Regions from separate parts of the Chryseobacterium sp. AG363 genome, predicted to be linked through region 2. Evidence: riboswitches for the same ligand, from Rfam matches in the RefSeq annotation. Region 2 holds a riboswitch; each other region holds the start of a gene.

The links. A riboswitch is a leader RNA that binds a small molecule or an ion and turns the genes downstream of it on or off. The one in region 2 is predicted to bind cobalamin.
Region 1: it holds a riboswitch for cobalamin, as region 2 does, so the genes downstream of both, metE (5-methyltetrahydropteroyltriglutamate--homocysteine S-methyltransferase) here and DEU39_RS11395 (TonB-dependent receptor plug domain-containing protein) in region 2, are expected to answer to the same signal.
Region 3: it holds a riboswitch for cobalamin, as region 2 does, so the genes downstream of both, DEU39_RS15550 (TonB-dependent receptor plug domain-containing protein) here and DEU39_RS11395 (TonB-dependent receptor plug domain-containing protein) in region 2, are expected to answer to the same signal.

The regions. Positions count from the first base shown of each region.
Region 1 covers NZ_RAQF01000002.1:541,451-543,720, forward strand. The annotation lists gene DEU39_RS02430 (LytR/AlgR family response regulator transcription factor) at 1-327, shown strand, start outside; gene DEU39_RS02435 (Lrp/AsnC family transcriptional regulator) at 351-812, opposite strand; cobalamin riboswitch at 1,008-1,194, shown strand; gene metE (5-methyltetrahydropteroyltriglutamate--homocysteine S-methyltransferase) at 1,373-2,270, shown strand, end outside.
Region 2 covers NZ_RAQF01000002.1:2,516,744-2,519,013, reverse strand. The annotation lists gene DEU39_RS11400 (T9SS type A sorting domain-containing protein) at 1-934, shown strand, start outside; cobalamin riboswitch at 1,072-1,250, shown strand; gene DEU39_RS11395 (TonB-dependent receptor plug domain-containing protein) at 1,282-2,270, shown strand, end outside.
Region 3 covers NZ_RAQF01000003.1:585,369-587,638, reverse strand. The annotation lists gene DEU39_RS15550 (TonB-dependent receptor plug domain-containing protein) at 1-987, opposite strand, end outside; cobalamin riboswitch at 1,097-1,282, opposite strand; gene DEU39_RS15545 (transporter) at 1,374-2,270, opposite strand, start outside.

The DNA of each region.
Region 1 (2,270 bases), 2.0 Mb from region 2:
TTCACTGTCAGTTCACATCAGGGGCTTTATTTTATCAATACGGAAGAGATCTCTTTCTTTGGAGCAGAAGAAGGAGTTGTTTTTGCTTTTGATACAGCAGGAAAAAAACATCTGTTGAATGAATCTACTTTAAAAGAAATTGAAATGCAGTTAAATCCTTCTGATTTTTTCAGGATCAACCGTAGTGAGCTTGTTCAGAAACATCATATTGAAAGAATAGAGCGATACAATAAAAATACACTTTCCGTTCAGATAAAAGGGCAGAAAGATCATCTTGTCACAAGCCAAAGCAATACTTCCTCGTTCAGAAAATGGATTGAAGAATAAATAGGTTTTCCGGTTTTATTCCATTAAATAGTCAGCCCATGGTTATTCTTTACCTCAGCCATCACAAACGTACTGTGGGTACTCCCTATGGAATCCACAGATCCAAGCTTATTGAATACAAAATCCTGATAATGCTTCATATCCCGTACCTGAACTTTCAGAAGGAAATCAAAATCCCCGGAAATATTGTAACATTCGGCAACTTCTTCGATTTCTAAAATCTCCTTTACAAAATCATAACCTACCGATCTGTCGTGAATTTTGAGCTTGATCTGGCAGAAAACCGTAAATCCGCGATTCAGTTTTTCGGCATCAAGAACGGCCGCATATCTTTTAACAAAACCTTCCTGTTCAAGCCTTTTTACCCTTTCAAAAACAGGTGAGGTAGAAAGATTTACCTCTTTCGCAAGTTCCTTAACGGTGAGTTTAGCATTTTTCTGGAGCAGCCTTAGCAGCTGTAAGTCCTTATCATCGAATTGTTCCACAGAATATTATTCTTTTAAATGATTAAAACATTCAAATGTACAGAATTTTATGCTTTTATTTTTGTTTTTAAAAGTTTAATTTGCTTAATTATTTGATAATAATTGTATTTTTATTCTGTATTGCTAATTTTACACAAAATTAAAAACTTTTACTGATGACCATAGTTAAAGGTAAAAGTACAGTTCTTTACAGATACTTCATCAAACAGAAAAGGTTTTACTTAACGTAGATTAATAGGGAATCGTGTGCAAATCACGAGCTGTCGCGCAACTGTAAGTAACACACCAAAGGTTTCTGTCCTTGCAGATCCACTGCCAAAAGCGGGAAGGATGACGGAAACTGTTACAAGTCAGGAGACCTGCCTTTACTGAATTGACAATGCTTTCGCGGTCTGAAGCTTTGGGGTCATACAGATGATATATCGGATTCGGGTATTTTCTTTTGTAAAGGAAATTACGCTGTCTGCTATGTCATGACTTTCCTGAAACTTCTTCCGATAAAACATTACGAAGCCTTTTAAAGAACTTTCCCAATAAGTTTAATTAAAAAGTTTTAAAAAATGCAAACTCACATCCTTGGCTATCCGCGTATTGGTAGCAAAAGAGAACTCAAAAAAGCCTGCGAACAGTATTGGTCAGGTAAAATCCTTTTGGAAGAACTTCTGAATACCGGAAGAACTATCTGTAACCAAAACTGGAATATCCAGAAAGAAGCAGGGATAGACCTTATCCCGTGTAATGATTTTTCATACTATGATCAGGTGTTGGATATGAGCCTTGTAGTAGGAGCCATTCCAACACGTTACCATGAAGTGGTGCTTAAAAAGAATAATACTGAATTGGATCTTTATTTTGCAATGGCAAGAGGATATCAGAAAGACGGATTGGATATCACTGCCATGGAAATGACCAAGTGGTTCGATACCAACTATCACTATATCGTTCCGGAATTTTATAAAAATCAACAGTTTAAACTGAGCTCAGATAAGATTTTCAATGAATTTGCCGGAGCAAAACAAGCGGGAATCAATGCAAAACCGGTGATTATCGGACTGGTTTCTTATCTGTTATTAGGAAAAGAAAAAGAAGAAGGCTTCGATAAATTGGATCTGGCTGGAAATCTTCTTCCAGTCTATACAGAGATTTTAACCAAACTTCAAGACCAGGGTGCGGAATGGATTCAGTTTGATGAACCTTTTCTGGCGTTGGATTTAACAGAAAAAGCCAAAGAAACGTATCTTTCTGTGTATGCCGAAATCAGAAAACGTTTTCCGAAACTGAAATTTATCGTTGCCACTTATTTTGACGGATTAAAAGATAATGCATCAATTGCTGTTTCCCTTCCGGTGAATACATTGCATATTGATCTGGTGAGAAATCCTGAACAGTTAGATGATATTCTGAATGTTATTCCGGAAAGCTTAAGCCTTTCATTAGGAGTAACCGACGGTAGAAATA
Region 2 (2,270 bases):
TGTAAGTTCAACCTGGGGGATGACTACCAATGGAAGCACGATTGTAGGTTTAGGTTTTCTTACTGCTGCAAATGCACATGCTGTGAAATGGGATGAAGCAAACGGAATGGTAGATCTGGGAAGTATCGTTGCAGGACGCAGCTCCAGAGCAAACGCAATCAATGCGGCAGGAACAGTAATTGTAGGTTGGCAGGATGAGCCAACCGGAACAAGAAGTGGGGCTAAATGGCAGGATGGAGTAGAAACTTTTATTACTGATAATAATGGAAATAATGTAGGGGAAGCAGGAGGAATTTCTGCAGATGGAAATACAATCATAGGCTCAGCAAATCCTAATCCCTATGTCTGGAATGCTGTGAGCGGACTTACTTATATAACGCATCCTAATGCTTCTTTCAGCTTCAAAGGAGGTGCCACCGGGATTTCTGCTGATGGGAAAAAAGTAATTGGATATTATAGAGCATTTGGAGCACCTCCTATGTCAGGGGAAGGTTTTATCTGGACTTCTGCTACCGGAAGGATCAATCTGAATGATTATGCAGCCTCTTTGGGAATTGCAACGAATGGAGTAACCATGGGGCTTCCTTTGGCCATTTCACAGGACGGAAAGAAAATTGCCGGATCAGGGACGAATGCTTCAGGGCAGATGATCGCTTTTTATCTGGATACTTCTCAATTTTTATCGGTGAATGATGCAGTGAAAGAGAAAAATAATATGGGTGTCTATCCTAATCCTGTGACTGATATTCTATATTTTAAAGGAACAGGAAAAATAGAGAAAGCCGAAATTTATAATATGGTGGGACAAAAGGTAAAATCATTTGATTCGGTAGAAGGGCAGATTGATGTTTCATCCCTGTCAAAAGGAGATTATATTTTGCAATACTCTATGAAGGGAGGAAAACAAGAGACTTATAAATTCATTAAAAAATAACATATATAAATAGTAAAGTAGTGGGATGAATGGCTGTTTTCAATATTGAAAGCGGCCGTTCTTTTTTGTGTATATAGCAAAAGGATAGCATGTTGTGTATAGAAAAGTCTGGTTTTTGGTGAATACATATAAAAAACTATCTTTGCAAAAATTTTGGTTTCCAGTATTTTGGAATGAAAAGGGAATCGGGTGTAACTCCCGGACTGTCCCCGCAACTGTAAATCGCAACTCAAGTTTCTGCAAAAAACCACTGTTTAATAACGGGAAGGTGCAGAATGCGAAAGTCAGGAGACCTGCCGGAATTATAATTAAAAAACATATTGCTTTCGGAGGAAAAGTAAAAAAGTATGGATATAAAAAGATCTTTAGTACTGCTTTTTTCATCTTATGGCTGTTTTCTTTTTGCACAAGAGAAAGCCATCGATACTGTTTATGTCTTCGACAATCAGATGATTAGGGTGAAACTTTTTCATCCCGTAAAAATAATTTCGGCAGAAGATGCTGAGAAAAACTCCAGTAATCTTTCTGAACTTCTGAGATTTCAGTCACAGGTTTTTATCAAAGAAAATGGCCGTGGTGCCGTTTCTTCACCTTCTTTCAGGGGAACTACCGCTCAGCAGACTGCTTTTGTGTGGAATGGAATTAATATCAATTCTAATTTTCTGGGACAGGGAGATATTAATAATATTGCTTTGTTCGGCTATGATCAGATTGGTATAAAAGCTGGTGGTGGAAGTGTAGTATATGGGAGTGGTGCCATCGGGGGAAGTATTCACCTGAATAATACCCTGGATTTTAATAAAGGCTTCCATGGTTCTTTATTTTCTGAAGTGGCTTCTTTTAATACCTATAATAACTTTATAAAAGGTTCTTACAGCAATGATAAGTTCAGTTTTAAGGCTTCTGGAAATTATTCTGTAAGTGAAAATGATTATAAGGTAAGTGACCTGAACTATATCAACAGAAACGGAAGTTATTACAATACAACGTTCAATGTAGGAGCATCCTATAAAATCACAAACGATCATAAAATTTCGTGGCAGAGCCAGTTTTTTGATTCTTCACAACGCTTTCCTGTATATGAAGAAACGGGAACAAAAACGAAATATAAAACTCAAAGTGTAAGAAGCCTTCTTTCCTGGGACTGGAACAAAACAAAGTTCAGTAATTCCCTTAAAGCAGCTTATACGGAAGAGAATTTTCAATTTTTTGGTTCGTTAAATCAGCCTAAATCAAGTAGTGGAACCGGGAAAAATTATATCTTTAAAAATGACTTTAATTATTTCCTGAATTCAAAGTGGAATTTTAATATCATAGGAGAGTTTCAGGTTAATAA
Region 3 (2,270 bases), on a different contig from region 2:
ACGAACCGTATCCATGAAATGAGTATAATCGTAAGCAAATTTTGCTTTCAGCTGCGTTTCAAATTTCGGAAACAGCTTTTTTCTCAGATTGGCCTGTACAAAATAATTCTCATCGGAAAGTCTCGCTCCTCTTCCTCCGAAACGTCCGTTCACAATAGGAGCCGGCATTCCGCGGTTTGAAATATAACCGTAGCCACGGATATTCCAGCTTCCGTTATTTAAAGTTCCGTTTAAAGAAGTTTCAAAACGTTTTGCCTGAATATCTGAATCCTGTCTCTTTGCAATGGTATCATAGGCCTGCTGCCCGTCTGGATATTTTTTCGCATACCGAAATCTGTAAATTCCGTCACTCTGCATAAACTCTCCACTGAAGCTGGCAGAAACCATGTCTGAAATCTTCTGTTCCAATCGGAATGAAGGATTAAAAAGATCAATAGATGCACTTTTTGCTCTTATAACAAGATTGGTTTTCCTATTCCCTTTAAATACAGGAGTTTTAGGCTGTAAATAGATAGATCCTGAAGAGCCGAAGTCCTTTGCTGGCTGGAAGATCTCACTTTTCTGACCATTGTACAATGATATTTCTTCCAGATCGTCCAAAGAATATCTTCCCAAGTCTACCAGTCCGTTTTGGGCATTCCCCAGTTGAATTCCATCATAGAAAACCCCTACATGCTGGCTTCCCATACTTCGGATATTAATGGTTTTCAAACCACCCAATCCTCCATAATCTTTGATCTGAACACCAGAAAAATATCGTAAAGCATCTGCAACGGAATGGCTGTTCAGTCTTTCCAGCTGCTCGCCCTGTAGGGTTTGTGCAGGAAGGATTTCTTTAAAATTCTTTTTGTAAAGATTGATTCCTTTAATGGTCTCTTCCTGAAGACTGTCTTTCTTCCTGGTTTGGGAAGACAAAAGTTGAGATGTGATCACCAGTAGTGTGAAAACAGCTTTATGAATTGCAGAAGTAGTTAGTTTTGCCGCCATTAGCTCATTTAGGGTAATGAAGACGCTAATGGATATAAGAATACAACGACAAAGCACAGCAGTCACTGCACAGAATCATTGATGTCCTAAGCTTTATTCCACGAAAGCGTCAAACGATTATTTTTCTGGCAGGTCTTCTGACTTACTCCATTTTTGAAATCCTTCCCATTAAAAAACAGTGGATATATTCTTCAAAAACTTTGGTGCGGAGCTTACAGCAGCGGGTCTGTCCCGGATTTTCACCGGATTCCCTTTTAAGAGCTTTTTACGGCTCACCAAATTCCGGCAAAGATAAATAATTATTCCTAATCCCCAACTAAAATCATGATTTATAAACAATTAAAGCTCCCGAAGGAGCTTTAACATCATTTATTGGGGGTGTCGCTTTAAATTCCAATATTCAGAAAAATACTGAATCTTGATTGAGCTTCAATATCTCCTCCCGCCAGATGCGTGTACATGGGAAGCATGATTTCACTTCCCAGGCTCAGCTTTTTGTAAGAGGCTTCAAATCCCAGTTTTCCGTACAAAGCACTACCAGCAGTATTCGGCAGTGCCTCATCAAACTGTTTGTTCTGAGCGTAGACTTCACCCTGAACCCCTGTTTTTACAGAAAAAATGGACTTTTCATTTCCTGCAACCTGATAAAAACCTGTTGCTGCATAGTTCCATTGGTTTCCAAAACGGTAATTTTTCCTGTTCTCTGTTTTAATGGTGTAATCTGTATTGACCAGTACAGCTACTTTATTTTTCTGAAACTTATAATTCAAAGCGGCCTGATAATCCCAGCTTCCGGTTCCCAGCTGAAAGCTTGGGTTGACACCGGATGCCCCTTTTTCATCAAACTTCCCGAGTGGAATTTTCAAGCCCAAACCTCCGCTCAGATGATGGAAATTATCTTTAGAGCTCATCAGCTGGTAAATTCCCATCAGGTTTAAATCTCCTATTCCATTGATTCTGATATCTCCCTGCATCGTTTTCTTTTCATGGAAATGGAAGGGCAGACTTGCATAAACACTTAGTTTTTTAGTCAGTGGAATCTTCCCCCACAGCTGCAACGTATTGAAATACTGATCCTGCGTGAGGTCTTTTACAAATAAGTTTTCCTTGGCTTTGTAATGCTGTGCAAAGTATTTGATTCCGATAAACTGTGGATTCAGCAAAGATTCAAAGCCGGAAGATCCATTTCCTGCTGCACAGCCACAGGCATCACAATCATCATCAAAATCGAATCTGTTAAGCGTTTCGGGAGCAACATAAGCACTGTCTCTGATGGTTTTTGC